DNA from 3 places in the Pseudomonas sp. R1-18 genome. Region 2 is predicted to be linked to each of the others. Evidence: predicted binding sites of a transcription regulator. Region 2 holds the regulator's gene; each other region holds the start of a gene.
The links. The regulator FliA, encoded in region 2, starts transcription of late flagellar genes. The targets are predictions, from matches to a motif close to CTAAAGTTTNNNNNNNNNNNGCCGNTAA.
Positions count from the first base shown of each region.

Region 1 (7,267 bases), 1.6 Mb from region 2:
GCTGCGCTGGGAAGACGACAAGACCGTCACCGGCGCAGACCTCAAAGCCCTCGCCGGCTGGCTCGACGAACGCCGTTCCGACCGCGAGATCCAGTACCGCCCCGCGCGCGTACTGATGCAGGATTTCACCGGCGTACCGGCCGTGGTGGATCTGGCGGCGATGCGCGCCGCCGTGGCCAAGGCCGGCGGCGACCCGCAGCGGATCAACCCGCTTTCGCCCGTTGATCTGGTGATCGACCATTCGGTAATGGTAGACCGGTCCGGCGATCAGAAAGCATTCGGCGAAAACGTCGATATCGAGATGCAGCGCAATGGCGAGCGCTACGCGTTTCTGCGCTGGGGCCAGAGCGCTTTCGACAATTTCAGCGTGGTGCCGCCCGGCACGGGCATCTGCCACCAGGTAAATCTTGAGTACCTGGGCCGTACGGTCTGGACCCGGGAGGAAGACGGGCGCACTTACGCTTTCCCCGACACGCTGGTCGGCACCGATTCGCACACCACGATGATCAATGGCCTGGGCGTGCTCGGCTGGGGCGTCGGCGGCATCGAGGCCGAGGCGGCGATGCTCGGCCAGCCGGTGTCGATGCTGGTGCCCGAAGTCATCGGCTTCAAACTCACCGGCAAACTGCGCGAAGGCATCACCGCCACCGACCTCGTACTCACCGTGACCCAGATGCTGCGCAAGAAAGGCGTGGTCGGAAAATTCGTCGAGTTCTATGGCGACGGCCTGGCCGAACTGCCGTTGGCCGACCGCGCTACCATCGCCAACATGGCGCCCGAATATGGCGCTACCTGCGGGTTTTTCCCGGTCGACGACGTGACGCTGGACTACCTGCGCCTGTCCGGTCGCCCTGCGGAAACCGTGAAGCTGGTCGAAGCTTACTGCAAAGCCCAGGGCCTGTGGCGACTGCCCGGCCAGGAACCGGTGTTTACTGACAGCCTGGATCTGGACATGGGTTCGGTTGAGTCCAGCCTCGCCGGCCCCAAGCGGCCGCAGGACCGCGTGCCGTTGCCGGCGGTGGCTCAGGCTTTCGAAGACTTTCTCGGCCTGCAGGTCAAACCGGCCAAGGTCGAAGAAGGTCGGCTGGAAAGCGAAGGCGGTGGCGGCGTGGCCGTCGGCAATGAAGCGCAGGTCGACGGCGAAACGACCTACGAGTACAACGGCCAGAAATATCCCCTGCGCGACGGCGACGTGGTGATTGCCGCGATCACTTCCTGCACCAACACCTCCAACCCCAACGTGATGATGGCGGCGGGTCTGGTGGCCAAGAAAGCCGTGGAGAAAGGCCTGACCCGCAAGCCATGGGTGAAGAGTTCGCTCGCGCCGGGCTCAAAGGTGGTCACCGACTACTATCAGGCCGCCGGCCTGACCCAATACCTCGACGCGCTGGGGTTCGATCTGGTGGGTTACGGCTGCACGACCTGCATCGGCAACTCCGGCCCGTTGCTCGAACCGATCGAGACGGCCATTCAGCAGTCGGATCTGACGGTGGCATCGGTGCTGTCGGGCAACCGCAACTTCGAGGGGCGCGTGCATCCATTGGTCAAGACCAACTGGCTGGCTTCGCCGCCGCTGGTGGTGGCCTATGCGCTGGCCGGCACCGTTCGCCTGGATATCAGCAGCGAACCGCTGGGCCAGGGCTCGGATGGTCAGCCGGTATACCTGCGCGACATCTGGCCGAGTCAGAAGGAAATCGCCGAGGCCGTCGAGAAGGTCAATACCGGCATGTTCCACAAGGAGTACGCCGAGGTCTTCGCCGGTGACGAACAATGGCAAGCCATCGAGGTGCCGCAGGCCGCTACTTACGTGTGGCAGGAGGACTCCACCTATATTCAGCATCCGCCGTTCTTCGAAGACATTGCCGGACCGCTGCCAGTGATCGAGGACATTCGTGGCGCGCGCGTGCTGGCGATGTTGGGAGATTCGGTCACCACCGACCATATTTCCCCTGCGGGCAACATCAAATCCGACAGCCCGGCCGGCCGCTACCTGCGGGGCAAAGGTGTGGAGGCGAAGGACTTCAACTCCTACGGCTCACGCCGGGGAAACCATGAAGTGATGATGCGCGGCACTTTCGCCAACATCCGTATTCGCAACGAGATGCTGGGCGGCGAAGAAGGCGGCTACACCTTGCACGTGCCCACCAACAAGAAACTGTCGATCTACGACGCGGCCATGCAATACCAGACCGAAGGCACGCCGCTGGTGATTATCGCAGGTCAGGAATACGGCACCGGTTCCAGTCGCGACTGGGCGGCCAAGGGCACCAACCTGCTGGGCGTGAAAGCGGTGATCGCCGAAAGCTTCGAGCGTATCCATCGCTCCAATCTGGTCGGCATGGGCGTGTTGCCGCTGCAGTTTACCGGCGGGCAAAGCCGCAAAACTCTGGGCCTTACCGGTCGCGAAACACTGGCCATCAGCGGCCTGACCGACAGTGACATACGGCCGGGCATGCCGCTGCAGCTGGAGATCACACGGGAGGATGGCAGCCAGCAACAGGTCGAACTGCTGTGCCGCATCGACACCCTCAACGAGGTCGAATACTTCAAGTCAGGCGGCATCCTGCACTACGTGCTGCGCCAGCTGATTGCCTGAAATCAGCGAGGCGTCCACCGCGCCATGCAGCCCGTCCGGCCAGCGCCGCACGGGCTGCCCTTCCTGATCGAGAGGCTCAAGCACGAGCCTTTCAGAGCGTTTGCCTACTCCACGCCCGGGCTCTGCGCATTGATATCCGTCAAGGACATTGCCGCCGATTTGCCCCGGGGCGCTTAATAAATGACTGCACCGGCCGATACTCAGCGAAAGCCTCCTGCACCGAAGGACCCATTACCCATGCGTAACAACCAGCCCATCACTCAACGTGAGCGGACATTTCCTGCAGCACAGCGCCTGATTTCAACTACCGATACCAAAGGCGTGATCAGCTACTGCAACGACGCCTTTCAGGAAATCAGTGGTTATACCCATGAAGAACTGGTGGGTGCCGCGCACAACCTGGTGCGTCACCCGGACGTGCCTTCGGCGGTCTTCGCGCACATGTGGACAACGCTCAAGAGCGGTCTGCCGTGGATGGGCATCGTCAAGAACCGTTGCAAGAATGGCGACCATTACTGGGTCAACGCTTACGTCACGCCGATGCTGGACAACGGCAAGGTCGTGGGTTTCGAGTCCGTGCGGGTCAAGCCGACCGCCGAACAGATTCGGCGCGCAGAGGCACTGTATGCCCGCTTGAACAAAGGCCAGGCTGCCGTGCCGAACCGCGACAAATGGTTGCCGGTGTTGCAGGACTGGCTCCCGTTCATCATGGTGAGCCAGCTGAGTTTTCTGATCGGTGTGTGGCTCAACAGCGAGTGGGGCTTCGCATTGGCTGCGGCGCTGTCGGTGCCGCTGGGTCTGCTGGGCCTGACCTGGCAGCAACGTGGCACCAAGCGCCTGCTGCGCCTGGCCGAACAGACCACCTCCGACCCGCTGATCGCACAGATGTACACCGACAGCCGCGGACCGCAGGCACGTCTTGAAATGTCGATCCTCAGCCAGGAAGCACGCCTGAAAACCTGCCTGACCCGTCTGCAGGACACCGCCGAACATTTGAACAGCCAGGCTCGCCAGTCCAACTCGCTGGCCAACGCCAGTTCGAACGGTCTGGAGCGCCAGCGGGTAGAAACCGAACAGGTCGCCGCGGCGATCAACGAAATGGCAGCCACCACACAGGAAGTCGCCAGCCACGTGCAGCGCGCCGCCGACGCTACCCAACAGGCCAACGAACTGACCCGTCGTGGTCGCGACATCGCCGGCGAAACGCGCGCCGCGATTCAGCTGCTGTCGACCGCGGTGGGTGAAACCGGCCTGACGGTTACGCAACTGGCCAAGGACAGCGATGAAATCGGCGGCGTGGTCGACGTGATCAAAGGCATTGCCGATCAGACCAACCTGCTGGCGCTCAACGCCGCCATCGAAGCGGCCCGTGCCGGCGAGATGGGTCGCGGCTTCGCGGTCGTGGCCGATGAAGTTCGCCAGCTGGCGCAACGCACCACCGAGTCCACCGGCCAGATCCACGGGCTGATCGCCAAACTGCAACAGACCGCCAACAACGCCGTGCAGACCATGAACAACGGTCATCGCCAGGCCGAAGAAGGCGTCGCCCGGGTTCTGGAAGCCGACCAGGCGCTGGTAGGCATCAGCGAAGCCGTTGCCAACATCACCGACATGACCACCCAGATCGCCACCGCCACCGAAGAACAGAGCGCAGTGGCCGAAGAGATCAACCGCAACATCGCCAACATCGCCGACCTGGCCGACAAGACCTCGGATCAGGCCAATCGCTCGGCGATATTGAGTGCTGAACTGACGGATACTGCCAATTCGCAGTATTCACTGGTGGAGCGGTTTAATCGGTAGGTTTTGATTGGCTGGGAAAGAACCCTGACAGGCTTTGGTTTGTTGGGGTTTTTTGTTGCTCGAAATTAATAGACCTGGCTCAGCGCACCCTAAGTTCCCACATCGGCATCTCTATCCCATGAAGGAAATTTCCCAAGCAGCTAAATACGCCTTCTAACAGGATCGTTTGGCGTTGACTAAAGCTTTGTTGTGCGGTTACGTGAAGTTGGGCGTGAAAGACAAATAACTGGAAACGTTCCAGCTGAACGCCCCACTCTAACGATCAACAGAACAACTAAAGAAGACTATGATTCCGGAGAACATCATGAACAAAACTAACAACCAAAGAGATCCTCTTGTACCTCAGGTTCCGGCGGCAAACCCCGAAGATGGCCTGCTACCTGTTTCAGCGTTGGCAACCCCACTTCAAGTCAACATAGTGGCAGATCAAAGCATGCGACCCGGCGATTACTTACAACTAAAGCTGAATGACAGGACATACAGCCGCAGAACTATTAAAGAAGGTGAAAATCCAGGGGACATAATCACGATGTGGCTGGATCAAAAACTGCTCCTGATCGAAGGAAACTATGACTTGGGATTCGCCTTTATTAACGCCGAAAATGGCGTCGAGACGTGGTCCCAAGCTGTAACTATCGTTGTAGACCGCACTGCCCCCGGCGCAACGCTCCTGGCACCAGCCATCTTCCCCCATATCACTTTCGGCGACGTGCTCCATGGCACCATCCCCGGCTACGCAGGCATGGAGCCCGGCGACGTGATCCAGATGCTCTGCAACGGCGTCGAGGGGCCTGCGCTGGTCATCAGCCCCGATCACCTGACGAAGCACCCGATCCAGATCACCTTCGAGCGTCCTTTTCTGGACAGCCTGAACAGTGAATCCGTCCGCGTCAGCTACCACGTAACCGACCGCGCGGGTAACCGATCCATCGACGCTCAAGCGGTGGACCTGACCTACCAACGCTCCATGCCCGCCAACTAGCATTCTTTCGAATAGCACAGTGAGTGTCCGCCACGCATTCGCGTGACGGACATTCATTAGAATTGTGAGTGAATCTTCCTATACCTGAGTAGGCAAAATCCGAGACCTCTAAAAAAGGACAGTTATTGTACTGCCGCGTAGTCCGGCTCCTACATACTATTTCAAGAAGTTCGATTGCCATTTATTGACCCTGCATATGTTCACCCCTGTATTTACAGGGCTTTTCGTCCCGAAAAAGCCATTAACGGACTACAGACCGAAATACTTGGAAATATCCTTGCCAGCACTTTCTTCCGATTCGCGCCCGACTTGACTCCGCGCAGTTTCCTCTTTGTAATATTTCTCGTGAACTAACCCGGCGGCTACACCGCGCAGCTCAGTTCAAAATTTATCTAATAATCAAGAGCGAAAGATGGAACGAGAATTCCCAAACAACAAATCCGCAAGCGCTTGCAATTCTGGCAATCCATCTGAAACGACGTCTGGAGAACAAGAACCATTGTTTAAGAAATGCATCACCAATACAGGCGCGGTCGTAGCGCCAGGAGGCGCACCACTGGATATCTCGTCAGATCTGAAAGCCCCGGTGCTGCCCAACTCGAATCCGGCCGCCATCAGTTATGAACAAGCCCATGCGGGCGTCACGATTCACATCCCTGGATCACCGCATATGCGCTGTGGCGACGTCATCGTGTTCTACTGGGGCTTGCATAAATCGGTGTCGCATCTGTATCAGGACGCGAACAATGCCAGCGTGGTACGTGTTCTGTGCATCACCTATAACTTTCTGCCCCATGCGCAATACGGGCTCGTCGATCTGTACTACGAGGTCCACCGCTGCGACAGGGTCATTGGCAGGTCGCCGACCTTGCGGGTGACCGTCAACTATTTCAACCCGACCACGCCAAAGCAGAGACAGCGTAAACGCTCGGTCAGCCGCCGTTATCCAGGCAGCTAAGCGAAAGGCCCCCGATGAGTCATCATCGGGGGCCCGGTTTAGTGCCGCCTTTTCTTATTCTGGCCAAGTGTCAGAAAGCGAACCGCAACCCGACATTCGCGCCCCACGGCTGCTCAACGCGCTTGCCTTTCATGTAATCGAAATCAGCATGCACCTGCACCCGCTCCGAGAGCGACACCGATACCCCGGCCCCCAACTCGGCGCGCGTACCGAACAGGCTGTTGTCGAACCTGTTGTCATTCACTTGCACGTCATTATTGCGGGAAAACTCCTGGGCCATGGCGACCCGCACATAAGGCTGCAACACCCCGCCATCCTTGAGCGGAATGTTTCGACCGGCCGAGGTACCGACCTTGCCCAATACGGACCGGGTATGCTGATTCTTCGCCTCCAGGCCATTGTTCAGCCGATAGTCCTCCCCCTGAATCACGACCGTGGACAACTGCGCAAAGGGCTCCAGGAAGTAGTCGTCGGCCAGCTTGATATGGCGGCCGAACTCCAGCGAACCACCGATGCCCGTGTTGGTGTAATCGCCTTTGGCTTTGCTTGCGTCGCTCATGGCCACGTCCGCCTTGTTACGGAAGCGGTTGAGTTTCAGCACAGCGTCCAGGTAATAACCGTCCTCCAGCAACCAGGTGCCGTAGGCGCCGACATAGTAGCTGTTGACCTCGCCTTTCGTGCCATGGCTCAGGTCCAGATCGGACTTGCTGTAACCACCCAGCACACCGAACAGCAACTGCCCGCTGCTGACATCGACAGGCGCGTCGGCCCCCAGCGACAAGCCGCTGGTCTGTTGCCGATAATCGATTCCGTCGCCGGTGGTGGCATTGAGCCGATTGCCATAGGCACGCATCCAGCCACCGCTGGTCCCGCCATTTCGGATCTCGCCCATCCGCGTACGCAGCGTCGACAGTTCGCTCTTCCAGAT
Region 1 is NZ_CP071658.1:3,207,960-3,215,226, forward strand. It holds gene acnA (aconitate hydratase AcnA) at 1-2,596, shown strand, start outside; gene J3P77_RS14765 (methyl-accepting chemotaxis protein) at 2,834-4,399, shown strand; gene J3P77_RS14770 (hypothetical protein) at 4,704-5,381, shown strand; gene J3P77_RS14775 (hypothetical protein) at 5,794-6,339, shown strand; gene J3P77_RS14780 (autotransporter outer membrane beta-barrel domain-containing protein) at 6,410-7,267, opposite strand, start outside.
Region 1: J3P77_RS14765 (methyl-accepting chemotaxis protein) is a predicted target of FliA. The motif match lies at 2,769-2,796, and genes of this name have one in related genera.

Region 2 (7,267 bases):
ACGTCCGTCGGCGCCCATGCCGGTCAGCACGACCGCCAGCACTTTGTCGCCATACGACTTGGCCGCCGAGCCGAAGGTGATGTCCACGCAAGGCTTGTAATTCAAACGCTCGTCGCCCGGCAGAATCTTCACCGTGCCACGACCATCGACCATCATCTGCTTGCCACCCGGCGCCAGCAGTGCGAGACCGGGACGCAGCACGTCGCCGTCTTCGGCCTCTTTGACGCTGATCTTGCACAGTTTGTCCAGGCGCTCGGCGAAGGCCTTGGTGAACGCCGCGGGCATGTGCTGGATCAGCACCAGCGGTGTCGGAAAACCGGCAGGCAGCTGGGTCAACACCCGTTGCAGCGCCACCGGGCCACCGGTGGACGTGCCGATAGCGACCAGCTTGTACGGCTTGCGCTTGGGCGCGGCCGATGTATGTGCCGGAGCATGGGAATGACTGTGCGCGTGCGCCGGAGCTGCTGCGGCGGGCGTGCGCGACGGCACACTGCGCGCAGGTGCTGGCGCAGGCGCGCGGCCCGCAACAGGCGCCGCGGCCGGGGTAACCGGCGCGGGCGCAGGCGCGGGCTGGCTTGCGCCAAAACCACTGAAGCGGCGATTGCTGCGCGAAATGCTCAGAATCTTCTCGCACAGCAGTTGCTTGACCTTCTGCGGGTTGCGCGAGATGTCTTCAAAATTCTTGGGCAGGAAATCCACCGCGCCGGCGTCCAGCGCATCGAGTGTGACGCGCGCGCCTTCGTGGGTCAGCGAGGAGAACATCAGGACCGGAGTCGGGATTTTCTGCATGATGTGGCGGACTGCCGTAATGCCATCCATCATCGGCATTTCGTAGTCCATGGTGATCACATCCGGCTTCAACGCCAGAGCCTGCTCGATCGCTTCCTTGCCATTGGTCGCCGTACCGACGACCTGGATGTTGGGGTCCGAAGAAAGAATTTCCGTGACGCGGCGCCGGAAGAAACCGGAATCATCCACCACCAGGACCTTGACTGCCATAAACACTCCAATAGGCGCCGCGGGCAGCCAGGCTGCCCGCTGCCCCAGAATCAAATACGCCGGGCGGCGTAACGCTTGAGCATGCTGGGTACATCGAGAATCAGAGCGATGCGGCCGTCACCGGTGATGGTGGCGCCGGACATGCCCGGTGTACCTTGCAGCATCTTGCCCAGCGGTTTGATGACCACTTCTTCCTGGCCCACCAGCTGATCGACCACGAAGCCGATACGCTGAGTACCCACGGACAGGATGACGACGTGGCCTTCGCGCTGCTCTTCATGCGCAGCGGAGCTGACCAGCCAGCGCTTGAGGTAGAACAGCGGCAGAGCCTTGTCACGCACGATCACCACTTCCTGACCATCGACGACGTTGGTAGTCGACAGGTCGAGGTGGAAGATCTCGTTGACGTTCACCAGCGGGAAGGCAAATGCCTGGTTGCCCAGCATCACCATCAGGGTCGGCATGATCGCCAGGGTCAACGGGACCTTGATGACGATTTTCGAGCCCTGGCCCTTGGTGGAGTAGATGTTGATCGAGCCGTTGAGCTGGGAGATCTTGGTTTTCACCACGTCCATGCCCACGCCACGACCGGACACATCGGAAATCTCGGTCTTGGTCGAGAAACCCGGTGCGAAGATCAGGTTGTAGCACTCGCTGTCGCTCAGGCGGTCGGCTGCATCCTTGTCCATCACGCCACGCTTGACGGCAATCGAACGCAGAACGTGAGGGTCCATGCCTTTGCCGTCGTCGGAGATGGACAACAGGATATGGTCGCCTTCCTGCTCGGCGGACAGCACGACACGCCCGCCGCGGGACTTGCCCGTGGCCTCGCGCTCTTCCGGAGTCTCGATGCCGTGGTCGACCGCGTTGCGCACCAAGTGGACCAACGGGTCGGCCAAGGCCTCGACGAGGTTCTTGTCCAGGTCGGTTTCTTCTCCGACCAGCTCCAGGTTGATTTCCTTCTTAAGCTGGCGAGCCAGGTCGCGAACGAGCCGCGGGAATCGACCGAAGACCTTCTTGATGGGCTGCATGCGGGTTTTCATGACCGCAGTCTGCAAATCGGCGGTGACCACATCCAGGTTGGAAACAGCCTTGGACATGGCTTCATCGCCGCTGTTGAGACCCAGGCGAACCAGGCGGTTACGCACCAGCACCAGTTCGCCGACCATGTTCATGATCTCGTCCAGGCGCGCGGTGTCGACCCGCACAGTGGTTTCCGCTTCCGAAACCACCGGTTTCTCGCCAGTTGCGGCTGGCGCACGGGCTGGTGCCGGCGCGGCGGCCCTGGCTGGCGCAGGCGCGGGTTCGGCCTTGGCGGCTGGAGCCGGCGCAGGCTTGGCCACGGCTGTTGCGGCCGGTGCTGCCGCAGCGGGTGCAGGCGCAGCAGCGCCGGCAACCGCGGCAGGCTCGAACTTGCCCTTGCCGTGCAGTTCGTCCAGCAGGCTTTCAAATTCGTGATCGGTGATCTCGTCGGACGCCGGCGCAGCCTTCGCAGCTGCGGGCGCCGCCGGTTTCGCGGCCGGGGCGCTGGCGGCTACGCTGCCGTCAAACGAGCCCTTGCCATGCAACTGATCAAGCAACGCTTCAAATTCGTCATCGGTGATCTCGTCGCCGGCGACCGGCTTGCCAGCGGCAGGCGCGGCGGCCGGTGCCGGACCAGCAGCGACTTCAGGCGCGAACTTGCCCTTGCCATGCAGCTGATCGAGCAGCGACTCGAATTCCGAATCGGTGATTTCGTCGCCTGGGGCAGGTGCTGCCGCCGGTACTTGTGCGGCCGGCGCGATAGCTGCGGACTTGGCGCCCTGTAGCGAATCGAGCAGTTGTTCGAATTCGGTGTCGGTAATGTCGTCACTGGCCGGTTCTGCAACCGCCACCGGTGCCGCCTCGACCACGGGCGCAGGCTCGGCGGCCTGCGGCTCTGCCGATTCAGGCTCCGCCAGACGCGACAGCGCCGCCAGCAGTTCCGGAGTAGCCGGTGTGATTTCGGTTCGTTCACGAACCTGACCAAACATGCTGTTGACGGTGTCCAGAGCTTCCAGGACTACGTCCATCAACTCGGAGTCGACGCGTCGCTCACCCTTGCGCAGGATGTCGAACACGTTTTCGGCGATGTGGCAGCACTCCACCAGCTCATGGAGCTGGAGGAAGCCGGCGCCCCCTTTTACAGTGTGAAAACCGCGAAAAATTGCATTGAGCAGGTCGGCATCATCCGGTCGGCTTTCCAGCTCGACCAATTGCTCCGACAACTGCTCCAGAATCTCGCCGGCCTCTACCAGAAAATCCTGAAGGATTTCTTCATCGGCGCCGAAGCTCATGGGGTGCTCCCTAAAATTAACCGTCAACAGACCTAGAAGCCGAGGCTCGATAGCAGATCGTCTACATCATCCTGACCGGATACGACGTCTTCACGTTTATCGGCATGAATCTGCGGACCTTCACCCTGGGTGAGATGTTTTTTAGGATCTTTTTCTGCAAGCATCGCCGCCGAGTCATGTTCGATTCCCGCAAAGCGGTCGACGTGACTGGCCATCAACACCAGCTTGAGCAGGTTGCCCTCCACTTCCGTGACCAGCTGCGTGACGCGCTTGATCACCTGGCCGGTAAGATCCTGATAATCCTGGGCCAGCAGAATGTCGTTGAGGTGCGCCGCGACAGCGTGGGTTTCCTTTTCGCTACGCGTCAGGAAACCGTCGACCCGCTTGGCCAGATCACGAAACTCTTCGGCACCGATTTCACGGCGCATGAAACGTCCCCAGTCCGCGCTCAAGGCCTTGGCATCCGAGCTCAGGCCGTTCATCAACGGCGTGCTCTGTTCCACCAGGTCCATGGTGCGGTTGGCCGCGCCCTCGGTCAGTCGCACCACATACGACAGGCGCTCGGTAGCGTCCGTGATCTGCGATACTTCTTCAGCTTGCGGCATGTGCGGGTCAATCTGAAAATTGACGATCGCGCTGTGCAGCTCGCGGGTCAGTTTGCCGACTTCCTGGTACAGGCCGCGATCACGGGTCTGGTTCAGCTCATGGATAAGTTGCACAGCGTCGCCGAACCGACCTTTTTCCAGGCTGCTGACGAGCTCTTGTGCGTGTTTCTTCAGGGTCGACTCGAAGTCACCCAATGAATCTCTGTTCTCCATAGCGCCCTCGCGGCATGCATCAGCTATTGACGCGTTCAAAGATCTTTTCGATCTTCTCTTGCAGCACCTGGGCTGTGAACGGCTTGACCACGTAACCATTCACACCGGCCTGAGCGGCCTCGATGATCTGCTCACGCTTGGCTTCGGCGGTTACCATCAGCACGGGAAGACTCTTGAGGCGCTCGTCCTGACGGACCTGGCGCAACAGATCGATACCGGACATGCCCGGCATGTTCCAGTCGGTCACCAGAAAGTCAAAGGCGCCGCTTTGCAGCATCGGCAGCGCGGTAATACCGTCATCCGCTTCCGAAGTGTTGGTGAACCCAAGGTCACGCAACAGGTTCTTGATGATCCGCCGCATCGTTGAGAAGTCATCAACGATGAGGATTTTCATGTTCTTGTCCAATTCGACCTCCAAGCAGTCTTTGACGCGTTCAGCACCTGAACACGCTGTTTACTCAATACTGGCACAGCACACCCCCGGCTGTACGAAACACGACGGGCTTGGCAAACCAACAGGCACATACTGCAAGCGGCCATCAGGTGTGTACCCGAAAGGCCGCTTGCCGATCCGTCCCTGTAACCACGTAACGCTCTGCACAGCCGGGATGCAGACATCGGCACCCTTGCGGATGCCGCCATCTGTCAACGCGCTCGCCACTCTCCCAAACGCCCTCGCAAACGAGCTGCGCACTGGCTGTGTAACTGACTGACCCGCGATTCACTGACTCCAAGGACCTCACCGATTTCCTTGAGATTCAGCTCTTCGTCGTAGTACAGCGCCAACACCAGACGCTCGCGCTCCGGCAGGTTGGCGATTGCTTCGGCCAACGCGGCCTGGAAGCGCTCGTCTTCCAGATCGCGCGACGGTTCGAGCGAACCGCTCGCGCCGTCCTCGTGCAGCCCTTCATGTTCGCCGTCCTGAAGCAAGTCGTCGAAACTGAACAGTCGGCTGCCCAGGGTGTCGTTCAAAATCCCGTAGTAGTCGTCGAGACTCAACTGGAGTTCGGCAGCAACTTCGTGATCTTTAGCGTCACGGCCGGTTTTCGATTCAATTGCACGAATTGCGTCACTGACCATGCGCGTATTGCGGTGCACCGAGCGAGGCGCCCAGTCACCTTTTCGCACTTCGTCGAGCATCGCACCGCGAATCCGGATCCCGGCGTAAGTCTCGAAACTCGCACCCTTGGTGGAGTCGTATTTAGTGGACACTTCCAGCAGGCCGATCATACCGGCCTGGATCAGATCTTCGACCTGAACGCTGGCCGGCAGGCGCGCCAGCAAGTGATAGGCGATACGCTTGACCAGGGGCGCATAGCGCTCGATCAGCTCGTACTGCGAATTTCTGGAAGCCTTGCTATACATTTGGTACCCGCTCGCTGTCATTGGACAGGCCCTGCGCTGGTCTGGTGAACAAGTCGCTCGACGAAGAACTCAAGATGACCTCGTGGATTGGCCGGCAGCGGCCAGGTATCTACTTTCTGGGCGATGGCCTTGAAGGCCAATGCACACTTGGAACGCGGGAACGCCTCATAGACAGCGCGCTGTTTCTGCACAGCCTTGCGCACGCACTCATCGTAAGGCACCGCACCGACATACTGCAGGGCCACGTCCAGGAAACGGTCCGTGACCTTGGTCAGTTTGGCGAACAGGTTGCGACCTTCCTGCGGGCTCTGCGCCATGTTGGCCAGCACCCTGAAACGGTTCATGCCGTAGTCGCGGTTAAGCAATTTGATCAGCGCGTACGCATCGGTGATGGAGGTCGGCTCATCGCAGACCACCAGCAATACTTCCTGAGCCGCGCGTACGAAACTGACCACCGACTCGCCGATCCCGGCGGCCGTATCGATCACCAGCACGTCGAGATTGTCGCCAATCTCGCTGAACGCCTGGATCAGGCCGGCATGCTGCGCGGGCGACAGATGCACCATGCTCTGGGTGCCGGAAGCGGCAGGCACGATACGTACCCCGCCCGGCCCCTGCAGGAGCACGTCGCGCAGCTCGCAACGCCCTTCCATGACATCGGCGAGCGTGCGCTTGGGCGTCAGGCCCAGCAGGACGTCGACGTTGGCCAGACCCAGATCGGCATCCAGCAGCATCACACGCCGACCGAGCTCGGCCAAAGCCAGTGAAAGGTTCACCGACACGTTCGTCTTGCCTACGCCACCTTTGCCACCGGTCACCGCGATGACCTGAACGGGATGCATGCTGCCCATGTTATCTCTTTACCTTGTCTTGCGTAGACCGAAGCCACATTACGGGCTGCACGCTCGAAACCGAACGATGCCTGGCAGACCATTGATGCAGGGACATTCCAGTATTAACCATCACTTAACCCACTCTCTTGCCGGGGTTGTGATAGAGGTCGGCAAACATATCAGCCATCGCTTCTTCACTCGGTTCGTCCTGCATCTGCACACTCACTGCACGGCTCACCAACTGGTGACGACGCGGCAGATGTACATCGTCAGGAATGCGCGGCCCGTCAGTCAGATACGCCACGGGCAACTCATGGCTGATCGCAAGGCTCAACACTTCGCCAAGACTCGCGGTTTCATCAAGCTTGGTCAGAATGCATCCGGCCAGGCCACAACGCTTGTAACTGTGATACGCGGCGGTCAGAACCTGCTTCTGGCTGGTTGTCGCCAGCACCAGGTAATTACGCGCCTTGATGCCACGACCCGCCAGGCTCTCCAGTTGCAGACGCAGCGCAGGATCGCTGGCCTGCAAGCCGGCGGTGTCGATCAACACCACGCGCTTGCGAACCAGAGGCTCCAGCGCCTGAGCCAGCGACTGGCCAGGATCCAGATGGGTCACCGGCACATTCAGAATGCGACCGAGCGTCTTCAGCTGTTCCTGGGCGCCGATGCGGAAGCTGTCCATGCTGACCAGCGCGATGTTCTGCGCGCCGTATTTCAGCACGTAACGGGCGGCCAGCTTCGCCAGGGTGGTGGTCTTGCCCATACCGGCAGGACCCACCAGAGCGATCACACCGCCCTCTTCCAGCGGCTCGACTTCAGGTACAGCAATCATGCGAGCCAGGTGAGCCAGCAGCATCCGCCAGGCCTGACGCGGTTCATCGGTGTCAGGAACCATCGCCAGCAGGTCACGCGACAGCGGGCCGGACAGGCCGAC
Region 2 is NZ_CP071658.1:1,600,890-1,608,156, reverse strand. It holds gene J3P77_RS07495 (protein-glutamate methylesterase/protein-glutamine glutaminase) at 1-999, opposite strand, end outside; gene J3P77_RS07490 (chemotaxis protein CheA) at 1,050-3,314, opposite strand; gene J3P77_RS07485 (protein phosphatase CheZ) at 3,347-4,132, opposite strand; gene J3P77_RS07480 (chemotaxis response regulator CheY) at 4,152-4,526, opposite strand; gene fliA (RNA polymerase sigma factor FliA) at 4,778-5,518, opposite strand; gene fleN (flagellar synthesis regulator FleN) at 5,515-6,348, opposite strand; gene flhF (flagellar biosynthesis protein FlhF) at 6,464-7,267, opposite strand, start outside.

Region 3 (7,267 bases), 1.9 Mb from region 2:
GTGAAGCGGGTCACAGTTCGGCGGCCCTGCCGACACCAACGTCATGCAGGGCCGTATCGCGAGTGTCAGACAGTGAAGCGGCTGACCAGAACTTGCAGGTGGTTGCCCAGGCGCGCCAGTTCGACACTGGACGCGGCGGTTTCTTCGCTGGCGGCGGAGGTCTGTTCCGACACATCGCGCACGTTGATCACGCTGCGGTTGATCTCTTCGGCGGTTGCGCTCTGCTGCTCGGCAGCAGCAGCAATCTGCTGGTTCATCGACTGGATCGCGGAAACTGTCCGGGTAATGGACTCAAGCGAGCCGCCGGCGCGTCGGGTCAGTTCCACGCTGCTGACGGTCAGCTCGCGGCTGCTGTCCATGATGGTCGAGGCGTGCTGCGTGCCGCTCTGCAGGCCAGCGATCAGGCCTTCGATTTCTTCCGTGGATTTCTGGGTGCGTTGCGCCAGGCTGCGAACTTCGTCCGCGACCACGGCAAAGCCGCGGCCGGCTTCGCCCGCACGGGCAGCCTCGATGGCAGCGTTAAGCGCGAGCAGGTTGGTCTGTTCGGCCACCGACTTGATAACGTCCAGCACGCTGCCGATCTTGTCGCTTTCCACCCGGAGCACGCCCATGGCTTCAGAGGACTTGCCGACCGCTGACGCCAGTCGCTCGATCTGCGTGATGGCCTCGCCCACAACGCGTTCGCCTTCGCGCGCCTGCTGGTCAGCAGCCACTGCGGCTTCGGAAGCTTCTTCGGCGTTGCGGGCAACTTCCTGAACCGTGGCGGTCATTTCGTGCATGGCGGTCGCGACCTGATCAGTTTCGACCTTCTGACTGTTGACGCCGGCACTGGTCTGTTCTGTAACGGCGGACAATTGCTCGGCGGCGCTGGCGATCTGTGTTACGCCGTCGCGAATTCCGCCGATCAGCTCACGCAGACTGATGGTCATGCGCTGGATACTGCCTTGTAGCTTGCCCAGTTCGTCCCTGCGGTTGATGGTGAGGTCGCGGCTCAGGTCGCCGGAGGCTACGCGCTCCACTACTTGCAGGGTGTCGTTCAGCGGAACGGTGATCTGCCGGGTGATGATGAGGGCGGCAATGATGCTGAACACCACGGCCAGCAACGTGGCGACCATGATCATCGTCAGGGCTTTCGCGCTGTCCCGGTCGCGCTTGGCATTCTGGTCGGCGAGCAATTCTTCACTGATGGTCAACAAGCGCTCGCCCAGCGGCGCCATTGTCTCCAGGGCCGCCTTGCTGGCAGCCTGAGCATCGCGATATTGGGCGACAGCGCCGCGGTAAGCCTTGAGGCCCGCAATGGCCTGCTGCAATTGCGGCAGGAAAGACGAGGGAATGTCGCCAGCCAGGGTGTTGACGCCAGTCATGGCTTCGTCAATAGCGGCATTAGCATTCTGCTCGAACTCGGGTTTGCCGCTGTAGGTGTAGCCGCGCACTTGAAAGCGCGCCTGCTGGATCTGCTTGCTGACGCCGACAATGCTATTGAAGGCCAGGATGTTGTCCGACTGAAGCAGCTCGGCTTCGATCTTGTCCGCTTCAGCGACCGCCTTGTCGGCACTGTCACCCATCAGCTTGCGAGTGCCTTCGCGTACCTCGATGGCCTTGGTCATCTGCCCGAAAGCCTGGCGATACTCGGCGGCGGTCTGGATCTGAGCGTCTACATGTTGCTGACTCTCGCGCGTTTGCAGCAGCGACCTGGCTTTGTTGAGCGCCGCATCGAGCGTGTTCAGCGACTGGACGACGGCGTCGGCGCTTTGAGCATTGAACAGTGCTTCGTAACGCAGCCGATTGATGCGCAGCTCAAGGATCAACTCGCTCACTGCAGAGATCGCGGCGACCCTGTCGCCACGGGAGATCAGCGACTGGGTGCTGAACCAGGCCGTGGCAGTGATCATCAGCGTCATTAACAGCACGATCCCGAATCCGAACGCCAGCTTCAGGCTGACACTCGCGTTGGCGAGACCTTGAGTAAACCAGCGGAACATGACGACTCCTTCGTTCGGATTGGGTGGATGTCCACTAGATCGGCGGATCATTCACTAACTGAAGCGATTGAGTCGACAGAACAGCCTAAAACAGTCGGGCGAGCAGGGCGGTGACGGCGGTCTCGACACGCAGGATACGATCGCCGAGCTGCACCGGCTCAAGGCCCGCGCGGCCCAGCAGGTCGACTTCGTAGGGAATCCAGCCGCCTTCCGGGCCGATGGCCAGAGTAACGGGGCGATCAACGGCACGCGGGCAGGGCGGAAAGTTGCCCGGATGGCCGACCAGACCGAGCGTGCCGTGAGCCAGCGCGGGCAAACGATCTTCGACGAAGGGCTTGAAGCGCTTCTCGATGACGATCTCCGGGAGCACGCTGTCGCGCGCCTGTTCGAGGCCGAGGACCAACTGCTCGCGAATCGCGTCCGGCTCCAGAAACGGGGTCTGCCAGAAGCTTTTCTCGACGCGGTAGCTGTTGAGCAACACGACTTTAGGCACACCCATGGTCGCAACCGTCTGGAATACCCGACGCAGCATCTTGGGCCGAGGCAGCGCGAGCAGTAGCGTGAGCGGAAGCTTGGCCGGCGGCTCGCTATCCAGCACGACGCGCAATTCGACCTCGTGCTTTTCCAGGCGCAGCACTTCGGCGGTGCCGATCGGGCCGTTGACGCGGCCTACGCGCATGCTGTCGCCAACTGCCGAGCGATGCACTTCCTGCATGTGTGTCAGGCGCCGGTCGCGCAGCACGACGCGGCCGGCCGCAATGAAATCGGCCTCTTCCAGTAACAGCAGGTTCACGGCATGGTCGCAGGCGGCTGATCTTGCTTCTCAAGATCGTCGGGATGCTCGCCACGCTTCTTGATCAGCGTACTGCACACGATGCCCAGCTCGAACAGCAGCCACATCGGCACCGCCAGCAAGGTCTGGGAGAAGATATCGGGCGGCGTCAGGATCATGCCGACCACAAAGCAGCCGATGATCACGTACGGCCGGACCTTCTTGAGGTATTTCACGTCGACAATGCCGATCCACACCAGCAATACCACGGCGACCGGAATCTCGAAGGCGACGCCAAAGGCGAAGAACAGCGTCATGACGAAGTCGAGGTAGCTGGCGATGTCGGTCATCATCGACACGCCTTCCGGCGTCACGCTGGCAAAGAAGTGAAAGATCAGCGGGAACACGAGGAAGTAGGCAAACGCCATGCCCGCGTAGAACAGAATGATGCTGGAGATCAGCAAAGGCACGGCGACGCGCTTTTCATGCTTGTACAGACCGGGCGCAACGAAGCCCCAGATCTGGTGCAGGATCACCGGCATCGATAGAAACAGCGCAACCATCATGGTCAGCTTGAACGGTGTCAGGAACGGCGATGCCACATCCGTGGCGATCATCGTTGCACCTTCGGGCAGGTAAACCCGTAACGGCGCCGACACCAGCGTGTAGATCTTTTGAGTGAAGTAGAACAGGCCGGCAAAGATCAGAAACACCGCAGCCACACACCGCAGGAGACGGGTGCGCAGTTCGGTGAGGTGGGAGACCAGCGGCATCTGCTGGTCATTTTCCGGGATATCGGCGCTCATGGGGCTCGCGGTGGCAGTGACGAATCGTGGACGGAAGGCGCGGTGGCCATCGGGGCCGCCGGGGAGGTCGAAACCGCAGCTGCGGAAAACTGAGGTTTAGGCGGTTTCTCCAGCGACAGGTGCGTGCGCGGCGCGGTCTGGGCAGGCTCGCTTTCGACCTCCGGTGCCGGTTGTGGCTCGACCACCGCCGGTTGCTCGGCCGGGGGCTGTTGCGCAGGCGCATTCTGGTTGAACAGTTTGCGTGCGTCTTCTTCCAGCGCCAGGATGTGTTCGTTGTGCAGTTGCCGACGGATTTCGTCGGCCCCAATCTCACGTTCGACTTCCTGCTTGATGGTATTGAAGCTGCGCTTCAGCCTGCCGATCCATAGCCCGGCGGTACGCGCGGCACCCGGCAGGCGCTCGGGACCGAGGACCAGCAAGGCCACCAGCCCGACCAGCAGCAGTTCTTGAAAGCTGACACCAAACATGGCTTAGACCTGGTCTTTGCGGGTCGGCTCGTCGACCTTTTGCGCCTGTGCGTCGATAGTATGCGGCTGCTTGAGAGGCGCGCCCTGACCAGGAGTCTGGGTGTACGTCTGCTCCGATTGCGGCGCAGCCGGATCGACCGGTTTCTCGTCGTCGTTCATGGCCTTGCGAAAGCCCTTGATCGATTCACCGACATCAGTGCCCAGGTTCTTGAGTTTCTTGGTCCCGAACACCAGCACAACCACCACCAGAATGACGATCCAGTGTTTCCAGTCAAAAATACCCATGAAGCAATCCTCGTAGACGTTCAATTCAAATTGGAGAGCCGGTCAGTCAGCCGAGCGCGCGGCTTTTTCTGCGTGACCGGACAGCCCGAAGCGGCGATCGAGTTCGTCGAGCACGGCCTGTGGATGCTGGCCCAGAGCGGCGAGCATCACCATGCTATGGAACCACAGGTCTGCGGTCTCGTAGATGACGTCGCTGCAGTCGCCGCTGACTGCGGCATCCTTGGCGGCAATGATGGTTTCCACCGATTCTTCGCCGAGTTTCTCCAGGATCTTGTTCAGTCCCTTGTGATACAGGCTGGCGACGTAGGAACTGTCGGCAGCGGCATCCTTGCGCGATTCAAGCACTTCGGCCAGACGGGCCAAGGTATCAGTCATGTCAGTGGCCTGCGTGATAAATGGCATCAGGGTCTTTGAGTACCGGGTCGACCGTCTTCCAGGCCGAATCTTCGTAGACCCGGTAGAAGCAGCTTTCGCGTCCTGTGTGGCAGGCGATGCCGCCGATCTGCTCGACCATCAGGATCACGACGTCGGCGTCACAGTCCAGACGCAGCTCGTGCAGCTTCTGCACATGCCCCGATTCTTCGCCTTTGCGCCAGAGTTTGCCACGCGAACGCGACCAATAAATTGCACGGTTTTCGGCGGCGGTCAGCGTCAGAGCCTCGCGGTTCATCCACGCCATCATCAATACACGGCCGGTCTTGTGGTCCTGGGCGATTGCAGGCACCAAACCGTCGCTGTTCCAGTGAATCTCGTCCAGCCAGTCTTCCATATCTACTCCGGCAGCCGGGTTTCAGGCCCGGCGGATTGAACAGTGTGCCAGCGCCCCGCGCCGCTGGCTATCGGCGAACGATCAGATACAACCCGCTCGCCAGCATGATCGCCGCGGGCCAGGCGGTGAGCGTCAGCAGCTGCGTTCCAGCCTCACTCATCACCCAGGCCTGCACAGCGCCGCCTGCGAGTAGCGCCGCACCGGTCAGCCGCAGCGCCCAGCCATCATTGCGCTCCCGCCATGGCTTGGGCGGATCGGAGGCGTGCGGCCGGGACATGCGTTCGAGCAGATCGCGGGTCATGTTGGCCATGTGCGGCAGTTGTTCGACCTGGGATTGCAGATTGCTGAACAACGATTTGGGGCTGACGCGCTCGCGCATCCAGCGTTCCAGATACGGCTGGGCGGTTGCCCACAGATCCAGATCCGGGTACAGCTGACGGCCCAGGCCCTCGATGTGGAGCAGCGTTTTCTGTAGCAGCACCAGTTGCGGCTGGACTTCCATATTGAAGCGTCGAGCCGTCTGGAACAGGCGCATCAGCACCTGACCGAACGAAATGTCCTTGAGCGGCTTCTCGAAAATCGGCTCGCAGACGGTGCGGATCGCTGCCTCGAATTCGTTGAGTTTGGTTTCCGCCGGCACCCAGCCCGAATCGATGTGCAGTTGCGCCACGCGACGATAATCGCGCTTGAAGAAGGCAAACAGGTTACGGGCCAGATAATCCTGATCTTCCGGCGTCAGGCTACCGACGATGCCGCAGTCGATGGCGATGTACTGCGGGTCCCATGGATTGACCGTGCTGACAAAAATGTTGCCCGGATGCATGTCGGCATGGAAAAAGCTGTCGCGGAACACCTGAGTGAAGAAGATCTCCACGCCGCGTTCGGCCAGCAGCTTCATGTCGGTGCGCTGGTCGGCGAGAGTCGCCAGATCGTTTACCTGCACGCCGTAGATGCGTTCCATGACCAGCACTTTCGGCCGGCACCAGTCCCAGTACACCTGCGGCACGTACAACAACTGCGAATCTTCGAAATTGCGTCGCAGCTGGCTGGAGTTGGCCGCCTCGCGCAGCAGGTCCAGCTCGTCGTAAATGGTCTTTTCGTAGTCGCTGACCACGTCCACGGGGTGCAGCAGCCTGGCGTCGGCGGAAAGCCGTTCGGCGGTGCTGGCCAGAATGAACAGCCACGCCAGATCCTGACTGATGACCGGCTTGAGCCCTGGGCGCACGACCTTGACCACCACTTCTTCGCCGGTCTTCAGACGTGCGGAGTGAACCTGCGCCACCGAGGCGGACGCCAGCGGCGTAAGGTCGAAACGGCTGAACACTTCGTTGATGGTCGCACCGAGCTGATCTTCGATCAGCTTGACCGCCACCTGCTCGTCGAAAGGCGGCACGCGGTCTTGCAGCAGCATCAGCTCGTCGGCGATGTCTTCGGGCAGCAAGTCGCGGCGCGTCGAGAGCATCTGTCCGAACTTGATGAATATCGGGCCCAGGTCCTGCAGCGCGAGGCGCAGACGCGCGCCTCGATTCAGCTCCGACGCTCGACGTGGCAGCCAGCGCCACGGCAGCACGAAGCGCACGGCGAGCAACCACCAGGGTAGCGGCAGGGCGAACAGCAAGTCATCGAGGCGGTAGCGGATCACGACACGTTGAATGCGGAATAGACGTCGTACGGCAAGCAGCTTCATGCGTTATCGCTGGGAGTAGAGGATTGGGCAAGGCGTGCGACGCGCGCCTCAAGACGTTCCAGATCGAGCTTGATCTGATCGAGTTCGGCAAAACGGGCTTCGGCTTCGTGTTTGCCGACGACCGTGCGGGTTTCTTCGGCTAGATAGTCGGCGAGATTGCGGCTGATGCTGGCGAAGTTATCCCGGCTCCAGCGAGCCTGGCTGCGCAAGTGTCCACCAACCAACTGGCTGCCAACCGGGCCAAGCCAGCGGGAGACTTCGTATTCCCAGTCCAGCTCAAGGTCCTGAAGAACACCGGCCAGTTCAAGCAGCAGGCCGCTGTCGCCATCGAGCTCGACATCCGGGCCATGCAGCACGGCGGTCTTGTCCCGGCTCAAGGCCAGGCGCAACAGGCTGGCCGCAGGTGCCCGCAAGGTGCAGTCGGCCTCGGCGGCCCATTCCGATGCGAGCATCAGCCCTTCATCGCTGGGGATGATGAACAGGCGCAGCGCCGGATCAC
Region 3 is NZ_CP071658.1:4,571,609-4,578,875, reverse strand. It holds gene J3P77_RS20785 (methyl-accepting chemotaxis protein) at 66-1,901, opposite strand; gene J3P77_RS20780 (16S rRNA (uracil(1498)-N(3))-methyltransferase) at 2,068-2,775, opposite strand; gene tatC (twin-arginine translocase subunit TatC) at 2,772-3,560, opposite strand; gene tatB (Sec-independent protein translocase protein TatB) at 3,557-4,027, opposite strand; gene J3P77_RS20765 (twin-arginine translocase TatA/TatE family subunit) at 4,031-4,312, opposite strand; gene J3P77_RS20760 (phosphoribosyl-ATP diphosphatase) at 4,355-4,687, opposite strand; gene hisI (phosphoribosyl-AMP cyclohydrolase) at 4,689-5,081, opposite strand; gene ubiB (ubiquinone biosynthesis regulatory protein kinase UbiB) at 5,149-6,768, opposite strand; gene J3P77_RS20745 (ubiquinone biosynthesis accessory factor UbiJ) at 6,765-7,267, opposite strand, start outside.
Region 3: J3P77_RS20785 (methyl-accepting chemotaxis protein) is a predicted target of FliA. The motif match lies at 2,019-2,046, and genes of this name have one in related genera.